Regions from separate parts of the Kitasatospora sp. NPDC056531 genome, predicted to be linked through region 3. Evidence: riboswitches for the same ligand, from Rfam matches in the RefSeq annotation. Region 3 holds a riboswitch; each other region holds the start of a gene.

Region 1 (4,885 bases), on a different contig from region 3:
GGTCCGCAGAGCGACTGTGCCTACTGGTCCGCAGAGCGGAACCGCGGGAAGGCGCCGCGGCCGGCGTACTCGGCGGCGTCGTCGAGGATCTCCTCGATGCGCAGCAGCTGGTTGTACTTGGCGACGCGCTCGGAGCGGGCCGGGGCACCGGTCTTGATCTGGCCGCAGTTGGTGGCGACGGCCAGGTCGGCGATGGTGACGTCCTCGGTCTCGCCGGAGCGGTGCGACATCATGCAGCGGTAGCCGTTGCGCTGGGCCAGCTCGACGGCGTCCAGGGTCTCGGTCAGCGAGCCGATCTGGTTCACCTTCACCAGCAGCGCGTTGGCGGTGCCGGTCTCGATGCCCTTGGCCAGGCGGGCCGGGTTGGTGACGAACAGGTCGTCACCGACCAGCTGGACCTTGTCGCCCAGCTTGACGGTCATGGCCTTCCAGCCGTCCCAGTCCGACTCGTCCAGCGGGTCCTCGATGGAGACCAGCGGGTAGGCGGCGACCAGCTCGGCGTAGTACTCGATGAGCTCGGCGGCCGAGAGGGCCTTGCCCTCGAACTGGTAGGCGCCGTCCTGGTAGAACTCGGAGGAGGCGACGTCCAGGGCCAGCGCGACGTCACGGCCGGGCACGTAGCCGGCCTTCTGGATCGCCTCCATGATGAGGTCCAGGGCCTCGCGGTTGCTGTCCAGGTTCGGCGCGAAGCCGCCCTCGTCGCCGAGGCCGGTGGACAGGCCGCGCTCCTTCAGCACGCCCTTGAGGGTGTGGTAGACCTCGACGCCCCAGCGGACGGCCTCGGAGAAGGACTCCGCGCCGATCGGGGCGATCATGAACTCCTGGATGTCGACGTTGGAGTCCGCGTGCGAGCCGCCGTTGAGGATGTTCATCATCGGGACCGGCAGGACGTGCGCGTTCGGGCCGCCCAGGTAGCGGAACAGCGGCAGGTCGCTGGCCTCGGAGGCGGCGTGCGCGACGGCCAGCGAGACGCCCAGGATGGCGTTGGCGCCGAGCGAGGACTTGTCGGGGGTGGCGTCCAGGTCGAGCATGGCCTGGTCGATCAGGCGCTGCTCGGTGGCGTCGTAGCCGACGAGCTCCGGGCCGATCTGCTCGATGACGGCCAGGACGGCCTTCTCGACGCCCTTGCCGAAGTAGCGGTTCTTGTCACCGTCGCGCAGCTCCAGCGCCTCGAAGGCGCCGGTCGAGGCACCCGAGGGGACAGCGGCACGACCGGTGCTGCCGTCGTCGAGGCCGACCTCGACCTCGACCGTGGGGTTGCCGCGCGAGTCGAGGATCTCACGGGCTACGACGACATCGATGGACGGCACGAGGCATCTCCTTGCGGAAGCAGGGTCCGGCTGACGGTGGTGCTGTCGGCGGGACGATTGCGGAGTCGTTACGACCAGAGCCTAACCGCCCGAGCTCCCGGGGCCACGTTGGCCTCGGTTCCGTCTCAGCGTGTGGCCCTACTACCCACCGGTAGTTCACCTGCTTGTCCCAGCTTGTCCCCCCGGCGCGGACGAATGCGGACGAAGGGGGCCGGGTGCGGCCCCCTTCGTCCCCGGGGTGCTGTTCGAGGTCCTACGGACCGTCTCGGTCGAGGCCCTACGGGCCGGTTCAGCCGAGGTGCAGGACCTGGCCGGGCATGATCAGGTTCGGGTCGCCGCCGACCGTGCCGCGGTTGCCGTCGTACAGCGCCTGCCAGCCGCCGGACACGCTCTGGGCGGCGGCGATGCTCGACAGGGTGTCACCGGAGTGGACGGTGTAGTCGTGACCGGCCGGGGCGGCCTGGGCCGGCTGGGCGGCGCGCGGGGCGGCGTGCTTCGGAACGTACTGCTGGACCGGCTGCTCCGCGGGCTTCTCGGCCTGCTTCGGGGCGGCGTGCTTCGGAGCGTACGACTGGGCGGGCTTCGCGTCCGCCTTGGGGGCCTGCTGCTCCGGGGCCTGCTGCTTGGGCGTCTGCTGCTTGGGCGTCTGCTGCTGGGGGGCGGACTGCGGCTTGGCGTCCGAGGAGGTGTCGACCGCGGCCGGGGCGCCGCCCTTGCTCAGGCCCGCCTTGACGGAGCAGACCGGCCAGGCGCCCGGGCCCTGGGAGGCCAGCACCTTCTCGGCGACCGATATCTGCTGGCCCTTGCTGGCCTGGTTGGCCTGCGGCGCGTAGGCGGTGCCGCCGTACGCCTTCCAGGTGCTGGAGGTGAACTGCAGGCCGCCGTAGAAGCCGTTGCCGGTGTTGATGCTCCAGTCGCCGCCGCTCTCGCACTGGGCGACGGAGTCCCAGGCGGAGGCCGGGGCGGCGGAGGCGCCGGTGGCGGCGAGGAGCGGCATCGCGAGTCCGACGCCGGCCACACCGGCGACGGCGATGGCCTTCTCGGCCTGGGTGCGACGACGGTGACGGCCAGTTCCAACGAACAGCATGAAGGGTCCCTCTCCGCACGCCTGCGAGGTGAGCTGTCGGGTTCGGACCGGGAGGTGGCCCGGCCGCCGTGCGCGGAGACGTTCCGCTCGGGCGGCTTCACCCCAAGCCGTGGAGGACGGCAACAAACCTGGTTCCCCCGCCCCTGCCCAAGGGTCTGGTCGGTTTCCCGTGGCGCGGCGGGCAGGATTCGGCGTTCCGCGCACGAGGTCCGCAGCTGCGAACTCCAGGGAGACTAGACAGATCCTCAGACCAATCACAAGCTCATATCGCCGACATCACACAGGAATTACGGCATGTGATCAATCGCCTACCAACTGCGCCTGTTTGTCCGGATTGATGGGTGTTCACCCCGCTGTCAGGAGGGCATCAACGGCGTCCCGTCAGCGTGTCGAAGCCTCAGGAAGGGCATGCGGAGACCGGATCTCGGGACTGAATTCGACCGGAAGTTCGCGCAATCCACGCATGATCAGGCCACCCCGCCAGCGGAGATTCTCCGGGCTTTCGGCCAGTCGCAGATCGGGCAGCCGGGAAAGCAGCGTGGCCAGCGCGGCGCGTCCTTCGAGCCGGGCCAGCGGGGCGCCGATGCAGTAGTGGATGCCGTGCCCGAACCCCAGGTGGGGATTGTCGACCCGGGTCAGGTCGAGGGTGTTCTCGTCCGCGAACCGGGCCGGGTCGCGGTTCGCCGCCGCCAGCACCACCAGCACCGGATCGCCCACCGGGATGTCCACCCCGCCGATGGTCAGCGGCCTGGTCGCGAACCGCCAGGTCGCCAGCTCCACCGGCCCGTCGTAGCGCAGGAGTTCCTCGATCCCGGTCTCCAGCAGCGCGGTCTCCCCGCGCACCACCGACTCCTGCAGCAGCACCCGCTGCCCCGGGTTGCGCAGCAGCGCGTACGTCCCGTTGCCGATCAGGTTGACGGTCGTTTCGAAACCGGCGAACAGCAGGATGAAGGCCATCGCGGCCGCCTCGTTCTCGGTCAGGTGCTCGCCGTGGTCACTGGCCCTGATCAGACCGGAGATCAGGTCGTCACCGAGGTCGGCCCGCTTGCGGTGGATCAGCTCCAGCAGGTACGCCCGCATCCGCTTCACCGCCCGTCCCACGCCGCCGCGTTGGCTCCCGCCGTGGCCCGGCTTTGTGTGTCGCAGCATCATGCCGGCCCAGTCGCGGAAGTCGTCCTGGTCCTCCGCCGGCACGCCCAGCATGTCGCAGATCGCGTAGATGGGGAGCGGGAAGGCGAACTCGTGGATCAGGTCCGCCGAACCGCGCTGCGCGAAGCCGTCGATCAGCCGGTCGGTGAGCTGCTGCACCCGCGGCTCGAACTCGGCCACCCGGCGCGGCGTGAACGCCTTGGACACCAGCCGGCGCAGCCGGGTGTGGTCCGGCGGGTCGATGTTCAGCAGGTGGGTCATCAGGTCCGCCTGCCGCTCCCCCGGGATGCCCACCCGGCCGGTGCGGTGCGCCTGCTCGCTGTGGTGCGCCGGGTTCTTCGACAGCCGACTGTCCGCCAGCGCCTGCCGGGCGTCCGCGTACCGCGTCACCAGCCAGGCCTCCACGCCGCTCGGCAGCCTGGTGCGGTGCACCGGGGCGTGCTCGCGCAGCCAGGCGTAGGCCGGGTACGGGTCGGCGGCGAACTCCCAGGTGAAGAGCTGCGGGGCGGGCTGGGCGGCGTCGGGCTGAGCAGGCATGGGTCGACCGTAACCGCTGGGTCGGGCGCGTCCTGACCGTTCCCGACCGTCAACACTTCGCGAACGGCGCGCGAGCGGGTCGCCAACGCTCCGTGGACAGCTGGTGGACGGTCCGTGGACAGCTCTTGGGCAGCTCTTGGCCGGGTGGCAGGCGTGAGTCTGGTCACCTGCGGGGTAATCCCTGTTGCGGAGGGTCAGGTCGTGCCTACGATCCTCCGCAGTATGCGTGGGCGCCGGTGCGGTGTCGCCCACAGGGAGGAGCAGACCATGCAGGTCAGCGGGGCAGTCGTCGTCATCGCGGTACTCGACGGCGGTTCGGGAGCCGGCCTCGCCCGCCGGTTCACCGCGGCCGGCGCCGCCGGGATGCTGATCGCGGACACCCACGTCGGTGTCGCCGAGGACCTCGCCGCCGAACTCGACCGGCCGGGCTGCCCCGTCGTCGGCGTCGGCGCTGACATCCGCCGCCCCAGCGACGTCGCCGCCCTGGTCGACACCGCCGAGAAGCACCTGGGGCCGATCGACCTCTTCTGCGTCGCCGGCCCGAACGGCGAGCGGATCGTCTCCCTCTCCGACCTGCCCGACCACCTCGACCTGGAGCGCCTCGCCGAACTCCTCGCCCTGATCGGCGAGGCCATCGGCGAGCTCGTCCCGCCGCAGCGGCGCCCGACCGGGCACACCGCCACGGCGGCCTGAGCCGCTACTCCGGCTTGAGCCCCTCGGCCGCGCGTACCGCGTCCCGGTAGCCCCGCGCGGCCGAGCGCAGCGCCGCGTCCACGTCCACCCCGGCGTCGTACGCCCGCTG
Region 2 (4,885 bases), on a different contig from region 3:
TTCGGGGCGCTCACCGACCGGTGGCCGCTGCCCTGGCTGCTGCCGGTCAGCACACTGCTGGGCGGCGCGGGCATCGCGCTCAGCGGCGTGGGCGGCTCCTACGGGCCGACGCTCGCCTGCGTGGCGCTGTCCGGCGTCGGGGTGGCCGCCTACCCCCCAGAATCGGCGCAGGTGGCCCGCTCGGTCGCGCAGGGCGCCGGGGCCGGCCACCGGGGGATGGCCTGGTTCTCGCTGGGCGGCAACCTGGGCTTCGCGGCGGCCCCGCTGCTGGTCGCCGTGGTGGTCGGGACCGGCGGGCTGCGGCTGACCCCGCTGCTCCTGCTGCCGGCCCTGGCGGGCGCCGCGCTGTGCCCGCCGGTGCTGCGCGAGCTGGCGCGGCGGCGCGCCGCCGGGGAGGGCGCGGTGCGGAAGGCGGGCCGGGACGACCGGGCCTCCTTCGTGAAGCTGTCGCTGGCCGTGGTGTGCCGCTCGATCGCCTTCGTCGGCCTGAGCACCTTCCTGTCCCTGTTCGCCACCCAGCGCCTCGGCGGCGGGACGGCGGCCGGCACCGCGGCGCTGGTGGTGCTGTACGCGGGCGGCGCGGTGGGTTCGGTGCTGGGCGGGGCGCTGGCGGACCGGTGGGGCCGGGTCGCGGTGGCGCGCTGGTCGTACCTGGTCGCGGCGGTGGCGGTGGCCGGGGTGCTGCTGGTGCCGGGCCCGGCGCTGTACCTGTTCGTGGCGCTGACCTCAGCGGGCCTGTACGTGCCGTTCTCGCTGCAGGTCACGCTCGGGCAGGACTACCTGCCCAGCCGGATCGGCACCGCGAGCGGGATCACCCTCGGGCTGACGGTCAGCATCGGCGGCCTGGCCAGCCCGCTGATCGGAGCCCTCGCGGACGCGACCTCCCTGCGGACGGCGCTGCTACCGCTGGTGGTGATGCCGGTGCTGAGCTGGGCGCTGTTCCGCAGCCTGCCGGAGCCTGCGGTGCCGGAGACGGAAGCGGCGACTGCCCGCACCCCGGACACACCGCCGGAGCGTCATCCCTGGTCCGGGCCGTGATCCGCAGCAGATCCCCACTGGTCTCCACTTGCTCGACCTGCACCGCGGCCGGCTGCGGCAGCAGGTCCCCCACCGTGACAACACACACAGCCAGCCTGCCACCGCCAACAAGCCGACACCACACGCCGGTTGAAGCGATCACCGACTACGAGAATCTTGTAAGAGCCGTTCACTGGACACGCCCTCGATCCGGGTTCGATCTTCTTCGTGAGGCATGAGATTGTCTGGTTGTGTCAGAGATGGTGAGTGGGTGGAGGCGGCCTTGGCCGAGGCTTCGTCTCCTTCGAGGTCGCAACGGGTTCGCGCCGGGAGTGACCTTGCTTCCTGCGCCGATGTTCCTGAGGCTGCGTAAGCGTTGATGGGTCTGCTGCTGGACGTCGAGGACACGGCGGGGACGGTGGCCGCCGTGAGGCTCGTCGCTCCCGCGGTTGCCGGGGCCGACGACGGCCAGGCGCGGCAATCGGTCTACGGATCTCCCGCCCGGCTGCCTGGGCCCACCCCCAGGGTCGGCCGGCTACGGCCTGCTGCAGCTCCAGCAGGTGGAAGGCCGGCTGCTGGTCGGCCACGGCGGCTCGATGCCCGGCTTTCTCGTCTCGCTCTTGTTCAGCTCGCAGGACGATGTGGTGGCCGTCACGCTCGCCAACACCACGGCCGGCCTCAACCTCGGCCGGCTGGCCCGCGACCTGATCGCGATCACCGCCGAGCATGAGCCGCGGGATCCCCGAGCCCTGGTGGCCCTTCGCCGACGCCGACCAGGAACTGCTGGCGCAGACCGGCCCCTGGTACTGGGGCGCCAGCGCGGTCGCGCTGCACCTGCGAGCCGGCCGTGTGCTGGAGCTCACAGCGCTGGGCGGTGCGGCCCGTACCTCACGGTTCCGGCCCGAGCCGGACGGGACCTGGACCGGGCTGGACGGCTACTGCGCGGGCGAGCCGCTGCGTGTGGTGCGCCGGGCCGACGGCGCGGTCGACCACCTGGACCGGGCCGGCTTCGTCCACACCCGCACCCCGTACGATCCGGCAGCCGAGGTGCCGGACGGCGTCGGCGCGCAGGGCTGGCGGGCGGGCTGACCACTGGTCAGGTCGACGCGCCAAAGGGCGGGCGCGCCGGCCCGGACCTGCGACCCGCACGGCGCGCCATCGGGCGGTGGCCGCCGCACTGGGTGCGGCGGCCCGCGCTGACACGCACTCATAGGGGCGTTGCCGAATCGTTATCAAGCGCTATTGCGGATCATTCGGACAATCCGGCCGGACCGTGACCCAGCTCACGAGGGCTTGTGCTATTGGCTCCGTGCCGTTTACGGTCCTTCTCGTTCGTCTCCGTACGAAACGAACCCCGCTCTCCGGAACGCCGAATCCTGCCGCCGGATCGGGCGGGCACGTGCATCCATGAAGCACCGCGGCAGGAGCGGGGGACCCACAGGTAAGTCGCCTCATCCGGACTGGTTCCGGCGGGGCTAGGGGTGAAGCCGCGTCTCTGTGCGGCCGGGCAACTCCAGCCCGAACCCGACAGCTCACCTCGCAGGCGTGTGAGAGGAATCGCTCTTCATGCTGCCCGTCAACGCTCGCCCCAGCCTGTTCGCTGTCGGTTCCGTCAAGCGCATCGTCGCGGCCGCCGTGGTCGTCGGCGTCGGCGCCGGCATCCCGGTGGTCGCCGCCACCGCCGCGAACGCCGCCCCCGTCAAGTCCGCCCCGGTCAAGTCCGCCCCGGTGCACTCGGCCCCGGCCGCCGCCCCGCAGGCGCCCGCCGGCTACACCGTCCAGAGCGGTGACTCCCTCACCAAGATCGCCACCGCGCACCACGTGCAGGGTGGCTGGCAGAAGCTCTACGACCTCAACAAGTCCGTGCTGACCAAGGGCCCGGGCAAGATCTACCCTGGCCAGCACCTGACCCTGGGCGGGGCCGCCCCGGCGCCTGCCGCGGCTCCGGCCAAGCCGGCCGCCGCCAGCCCGCTGGCCGCGACCCCGGCCGCTCCGGTCGCCAACACCCCGGCCGCGCTGCAGGCGCTCGCGGCCTCGATCGTCCCGGCGAACCAACTGGCCTCGTTCGACCAGATCATCAGCCACGAGAGCGGCTGGAACATCCACGCCACGAACCCGAGCTCGGGTGCCTACGGCCTGCCGCAGGCGCTGCCCGGCAACAAGATGGCCTCGGCCGGTTCCGACTGGCAGAACAACCCCGCCACCCAGCTCAAGTGGGCCCTGCAGTACATGAACACCGTCTACGGCAGCCCGAACGCCGCCTGGGCGTTCTGGCAGGTGCACAACGCGTACTGATCGGACCTGATCGGCCTCTTCGAACCGATGGGTCCGAGCGAGTACCGCCCGTCGGCCGGATGTACGGCGGCTGACGGGCTGCCGAGCGGCCACCTGACCGGCCCGGTTCACGTCGCGGTGCGTGAGCCGGGCCGTCGGCGTACCCGGGGTCCGGACGGGACCGCGGCGCGGTCTGACCCCTCCACGCGGTGCGCCCGGCGGGAGGGCGGGTGCACCGAGCGGGCTTGGCAGGCGAGTCGGTGTGGTTCCTGGCGGGATGCATCCCGGGTCCCGCGACCCGACGGGGCGCCCGGAGAACGCGCGTCGCCGGTGCGAAGGCCGAGCGTCAGGAGCTTGCCGTCGGTGGCCGCACGGGGGGGCGACCAAGGGGTCGCCTCCGTCGGCGGGCCCCGCTTCTCAGGCCTTGGCGGTGAGCCAGGCGCCGAGGCCGCCGCAGCCGCGGGCGTCGTAGGTGGTGCTGCGGTAGCCGGCCGGGATGGGCGAGTACGGGCAGGTCCAGATGCCGTTGCGGACCAGCTCGTGGAACCAGGCGCCGACGCCGCTGCAGCCTCGGGAGTCGTAGTTCGTCAGCACGTAGCCGGAGACGATCGGCGAGCCGGAGCAGGTCCACAGGCGGTTCTGGGCGGGCTGCTGGAACCATGCGCCGTGGTTGTTGCAGCCGCCGGGGTTGTACATGGTGATGACGTAGCCGTTCGGGACGGGTGCCCCGGAGCAGCTCCAGCCGCCGGCCGCCGAGGCGGTGCCGGCCGTCGTGCCGGCGAGGGCGGCCGCGAGCACGGCGACCGTCGCGGCCGCCCTTCCGGCGCGGGTCATCAGCTGGCGGAGGATCGTGGTCACGGCGACATCGTTCCGATCGGTCGTCTCCCCGCCGTCGGAGCGGCACGGGAGGGCGTAACAACGGGACGCGCCGCACCTTAGCGGCGGTGATCAGTTCCCCGATAGATCTGGATCGAACGATCGCCATATCTGACCGGAAACGGTCCGTCAAACCTCGTGGACCGGAACACCCGGGGCGCGATCTCCGGCGCGACGGTGTCCGCCGTCGGCGGCTGGCGGTTGCCCCGCGAGGCAAATTTGAACGTGTTCAATTAGCGCGCTAGGCTCGAAGCCGAAGATGGGAGATGAGGGGGAACTCATGAAGATCGTCATTCCCGGCGGCTCCGGCGCGCTCGGGAGCCTGCTCGACCGCAGCCTGACGGCCGCCGGACACCAGGTCGTCGTCCTCAGCCGCAGACCCGCCGGGCCCAGCCAGGTCGGGTGGGACGGGCGGAGCGTCGGGTCCTGGGCGGCGGAGGTGGACGGCAGCGACGTGGTGGTCAACCTGGCCGGGCGTAGCGTCAACTGCCGCTACACGGAGCAGAACCGGCGGGCCATGATGGACTCCCGGGTGCTTTCCACCCGGGCCGTCGGCCAGGCGATCGCCGCGGCCCGCCGCCCGCCCGCCGTCTGGCTGCAGATGAGCACCGCCACCGTGTACGCCCACCGCTACGACGCGCCCAACGACGAGCTCAGCGGCCGGATCGGCGGCGGAGAGCCCGGCGCCCCGGCCTCCTGGGGGTACAGCATCGACATC
Region 3 (4,885 bases):
CGCCTCCGGCACCCCACGCCGGGCACTCCGACCCGTGCGCCACGCGCCCGGACCTGCGCGTCACAGGCCCCGGCCCGCGCACTGGAGACCCTGGCCCGCGCGTTACAGGCCCCGGCCAGGCACGACCCGGCCCGGCCCCACCCGCGGGAGCGCCCGCGGGGAAAAGACAAAGGCCGTCGTGGTGTCAGCACCCACGACGGCCCCCCGATGGTGAAGCGGCGACCGGTCAGACCGCCAGGTGGTCGAACTCCCCGTCCTTGGCCCCCAGCAGCAAGGCGGCGATCTCGGCCCGGGTGTAGATGAGCGCCGGACCGTCCGGGAAGCGCGAGTTGCGCATCGCCACGTCGCCGCCGGGCAGGGCCGCGAACTCGACGCAGTTGCCCTGGGAGTTGCTGTGTCGGCTCTTCTGCCAGACCACCCCCCTGAGGTCGGCGGCGGCCATCCCGTTGTAGGCGTGGTTCGAGCCGTGCGTGTCCTGCGAGTCGTGCATAGAAGTCTCCCGAAGAGCTCCGGAGTTGTCGTCCAGCGCGGCGCCCCGGCACCGTCGAAGGAGCGGACCGGCCCCGTACCGGTCCGGCACAACGCCTCACTTGACGCGATGATAGCCGCAGTGCACGTGCATCAGCACGGGACATTGCAGGTGCACGAGGCCTTTTGCCGGCGGCCTCGAACTCTTCACGGACCCTTCTCCTGACGGTACGTAAACGGACATAGCCGACTGAATCGACGAGATCTCGATAACCGGCCGTGAGCGGCCCCCCGCTGAATGTTGATCTTCGAACGCCGGGAGTCGCACCGCCGTGACCCTCCGTCAGGCCGCCCTTCGACTGTGAGACATCTCACGCGCCACAGGTGCAACGCGACGCCCCACGGGACACGTCGAGGCAACTACGTGCGTCCGCGCCGGGGTTGGGTGAGGAATGTCCGGATTGTAGGCAAACCGCCCGGACCGGGACGGCGGAGACACGACCCTCGCACCGCGACCACCCGAAACCCGTACGGCAGCCGACTGCAGCCCTGACGGGCTGATGTCCTACGATCTCCGGCATGAGCACCGCAGCCATCCCGGGCGCGCCACTGCCCGTCCGCACTCCAGGCTCCCGTGCGCGGGGGCGCCATCGCCGTCCCGAGCGCCCCGAGATCCGCACCGGCTCGCCGGCCCTGGTGCTCGCCGTACCCGCGACCGCCGGGCCCGAGTCCCGCTCGGTCGTCGAGGAACTGCTCTCGATCGTCCGCAGCGAGCACGCCGGCGTCCAGGCCGCGGTCGGCTACCTCCCGACCGGCGACGCCGAGGGCGAGGGCGGGGAGGACCGCACCGTCGCCGAGCTGCTGGCCGAGGCCGCCGAGGCCGGCCTGGCGGCGCCCGTCGTGGTGCCGCTGGTGCCCGGGCCGCACGACTTCCTGACCGGGCTTCACGCCCTCGCCGCCGAGTACGGCGCGACCGTCACCGACACACTGGGCCCGCACCCGCTGTTGGCCGAGGCCGTGCACGTGCGGCTGTCCGAGGCCGGGCTGGCCCGGGCCGACCGGGCCCGGCTGTTCGCCATCGCGACCGCCGCGGACGGCGTGGTCCTGACCACCGTCGGCGGCGAGGACGCGGCCGCCGCGGCCGGCATCACCGGCGTGCTGCTGGCCGCCCGACTGGCCGTCCCGGTCGTCGCCGCGGCACTCGACGTCCCCGGCTCGGTGGCCGACGCCGTCAACCACCTCAAGGAGACCGGCTCCCAGCGCCCCGCGCTGGCCCCGCTGGTGATCGGGCCCGAGGCGGACTCGGAGCTGCTCGCCACGGCCGCCGAGGAGACCGGCTGCCCGTCGGCCGCGCCGCTGGGCGCCTACCCGGCCGTCGGTCAGCTGATCGCCTCCACCTACCTGGCCGCACTGCCGACGCCGACGCCGGAGGAGCTGGCCCGGGCCGAGGCGGAGGCCGCGGCCGCCGCCGGGGCCCAGGAGGGCTCCCGCGGCGCCCACGCGGCCGCCCAGGGGTCCGTGGAGGCCTAGCGGGCGGCCCGCGACCGCCGTCACACACTCCCCGCCGTACCCAAGGGCCCGGAACGACTGCGTTCCGGGCCCTTCGGCTTGCACCGGCCTGCCCTGCGGCCCGCCCTTTCCGCCGCTCCTCCACCCGCCCTCGTTCATTTTCTTCGGCTCGCCCCGCAGCTTGTCCAGGTACGGGAATTACAGGAGCTTCGGGAGTTACAGAAGCATAACGGCCAATAGGCCGCTATGTCCGTTTTGTCGCTTTTGAGCGTAAATGCCGGGCGCGCATTCCGGCGCTCGATTCACGACTACTCCCCTGTTGCGCCCGACGCGCCATCGCACACTTCTACACTCCGTCACTTCACTTCTGAAGCGGAGACAATTGCGGGAATCCACAGCAGCGTTGCTGAAAAACGATCATTTACGATCATGATCCGTGTCCAATTTGACAGTTTCCACTAAACCGTGATGCGCGTCACAGATATTTGCAGTTTGAACTTAAGTCCGCTTAACGTGCTCCCCAGTTCGTAACCACACGGACCCAGTTCATCCGCAACGCCGAGTCCTGCCGTCGGATGTCCTGGCAGCGCGAAAACGCACCACGGCAGGAGCGGGGGAACCACAGGTAAGTCGCCCCGGGCCGCTCCTCGGAACGGTCCAGGGCTAGGGGTGAAGCCGCGTCCACAGCGCGGCCGGGCAACTCCAGCCCGAATCCGACAGCTCACCTCGCAGGCGTGGGAGAGGACCGCGTCTTCATGCTGCCCACCAACGGCGCCCGCCCGTCCGGCCGTACCCGTCGCGTGATCGCCGCCATCGGCGTCGCGAGTGTCGGTCTCACCATCCCGTGCCTCACCACCGGCACCGCCAACGCCGCCCCCGTCGCCACCTGGGACAAGGTCGCCCAGTGCGAGAGCAGCGGCAACTGGAGCATCAACACCGGCAACGGCTTCTACGGCGGCCTGCAGTTCACCTCCAGCACCTGGGCCGCCTTCGGCGGTACCGCGTACGCCCCGGAGGCCAACCAGGCCACCAAGGACCAGCAGATCGCCATCGCCGAGAAGGTCCTCGCCTCGCAGGGCCCGGGCGCCTGGCCCGTCTGCTCGGTCCAGGCCGGCCTGACCAAGGGTGGCGCCCCGGCCGCCGTCGACACTTCCGCCGGCACGGCCGCCAAGCCCGCCGCCAAGCCCGCGCAGAGCCAGGCCCCGGCCGCGAAGCCCGCCAAGCCGGCCGCGCCCGCCCAGGAGCAGGCGCAGTCCTCCACCGACTACACCGTCGTCGAGGGCGACTGGCTGTCCTCGATCGCCTCGAAGAACAACGTCCAGGGCGGCTGGCAGCACCTGTACGACCTCAACCGCGCCACCCTGACCGAGGGCCCGGACACCATCTACCCCGGCCAGCACCTGACCTTCGGCGACGGCGACAAGGCCCAGGCCGACAAGTCCTCCTCGTCCACCTCCGGCTCGAACTTCGGCTGGTTCAACCGCTCCCAGAAGGCCGGCCAGGCCGCGAACGGCGGTGCCGTGAACGCCAAGCCGATCGCCCAGACCCAGGCCTCGAAGCCGGCCTCGAAGCCCGCTGCCAAGCCGGTCGCCAAGCCGGTCGCCCAGGCCGCCACCGGCAGCATGGCCGCCGCGGTGTCCTTCGCCGAGTCCAAGGTCGGCCAGGCCTACGTCTACGGCGGCACCGGCAACGGCGGCTGGGACTGCTCCGGCCTGACCCAGGCCGCGCTGCGCGCCGCGGGCATCAACATCCCGCGCGTCGCCGCCGACCAGGCCGCCGCCAGCACCCACGTCTCGCTGGACAGCCTGCAGCCGGGCGACCTGCTGTTCTGGTCGAACAACGGCCAGAACTCCGGCGTGTACCACGTCGCGATCTACATCGGCGGCGGCAAGTACATCGAGGCGGCCAACCCGAGCTCGGGCGTGCGCGAGCAGACCATCGCCAACTGGGCCCCGGACTTCGCCGGCCGGGTCTGAGCAACGGCCCACGGGCCCAGACGCCCACAACCCACGGGCCCGCAGCCCACGGGCCCACAGCTGACGGACAACAGCGAACAGCTGACAGGTAACAGATTTCAGATAACAGAATTCAACATCTGTCAGCCGTCATCCGAACGCTGACCACCCGCCACCCCCGGGGAGAGTCTGGTCGCTCCTCCCCGGGGTTTCGGCGTATTCGCATGGTGAAACCCCGCCCCGACGGGCATGCTGCTGCTCTGCACCCGAGGAGGAATCAGCATGGCCCAGGTCACCATCACGCTCGACGCGAACCTCGCGATAGACGCGATGCTGCTCTCCGGCACCAAAAGCCCGCAGGACGCGGTCGAACTGATCCTGCGCGACTACCTGGCCCGCGGCCGCCGCACCGAGACCAGGACCGGCGACGCGGCCGACGGCCACCGGCTCACCGCCGACCGCCCGGCCGTCCAGGAGGGCTGACCGGACCGCACGGTCGAGCAGACGCACGCCGACGGGCCCCGGAGAGCAACCGCCCTCCGGGGCCCGTCAGTTGAGTACCACCACCCGGTACCAGGGGTCAGCGTGCGCAGGCCCCGGTGGACCCGCGCATCACCAGCTCCGGCTGGAACATGAACTCCCCGCGCTGGGCGGCGTTCCCGCCGACCTCCTCCAGCAGCGCGTCCACCGCCGCCGTGGCCATCGCCTCGACCGGCTGGCGGATCGTGGTCAACGGCGGCTCGGTGAAGGCGATCAGCGGCGAGTCGTCGAAGCCGACCACCGACACGTCCTGCGGCACCGACAGCCCGCGCTGCCGCACCGCCCGGATCGCCCCGAGCGCCATCATGTCGCTCCCGCAGACGATCGCCGTGCAGCCCTTGTCGAGCAGCGCGCCGGCCGCCGCGTGCCCGCCCTCCACGCTGAACAGCGTGTGGTGGACGAGTTCCTCCGCC

What was found. A riboswitch is a leader RNA that binds a small molecule or an ion and turns the genes downstream of it on or off. The one in region 3 is predicted to bind cyclic di-AMP.
Region 1: it holds a riboswitch for cyclic di-AMP, as region 3 does, so the genes downstream of both, ACFQ87_RS20085 (transglycosylase family protein) here and ACFQ87_RS24165 (transglycosylase family protein) in region 3, are expected to answer to the same signal.
Region 2: it holds a riboswitch for cyclic di-AMP, as region 3 does, so the genes downstream of both, ACFQ87_RS43815 (LysM peptidoglycan-binding domain-containing protein) here and ACFQ87_RS24165 (transglycosylase family protein) in region 3, are expected to answer to the same signal.

What each region holds. Positions count from the first base shown of each region.
Region 1 covers NZ_JBHTTU010000022.1:14,067-18,951, reverse strand. The annotation lists gene eno (phosphopyruvate hydratase) at 21-1,310, opposite strand; gene ACFQ87_RS20085 (transglycosylase family protein) at 1,600-2,397, opposite strand; cyclic di-AMP (ydaO/yuaA leader) riboswitch at 2,402-2,568, opposite strand; gene ACFQ87_RS20080 (cytochrome P450) at 2,779-4,083, opposite strand; gene ACFQ87_RS20075 (SDR family NAD(P)-dependent oxidoreductase) at 4,351-4,776, shown strand; gene ACFQ87_RS20070 (MazG family protein) at 4,781-4,885, opposite strand, start outside.
Region 2 covers NZ_JBHTTU010000190.1:49-4,933, reverse strand. The annotation lists gene ACFQ87_RS43830 (MFS transporter) at 1-1,038, shown strand, start outside; gene ACFQ87_RS43825 (hypothetical protein) at 1,744-2,106, shown strand; cyclic di-AMP (ydaO/yuaA leader) riboswitch at 2,375-2,576, shown strand; gene ACFQ87_RS43820 (hypothetical protein) at 2,550-2,735, opposite strand; gene ACFQ87_RS43815 (LysM peptidoglycan-binding domain-containing protein) at 2,653-3,312, shown strand; gene ACFQ87_RS43810 (hypothetical protein) at 3,709-4,149, opposite strand; partial or broken gene ACFQ87_RS43805 (NAD-dependent epimerase/dehydratase family protein) at 4,448-4,885, shown strand, end outside.
Region 3 covers NZ_JBHTTU010000030.1:81,484-86,368, reverse strand. The annotation lists gene ACFQ87_RS24175 (DUF397 domain-containing protein) at 227-490, opposite strand; gene ACFQ87_RS24170 (hypothetical protein) at 1,048-1,998, shown strand; cyclic di-AMP (ydaO/yuaA leader) riboswitch at 2,524-2,725, shown strand; gene ACFQ87_RS24165 (transglycosylase family protein) at 2,712-3,953, shown strand; gene ACFQ87_RS24160 (hypothetical protein) at 4,215-4,415, shown strand; gene ACFQ87_RS24155 (LacI family DNA-binding transcriptional regulator) at 4,513-4,885, opposite strand, start outside.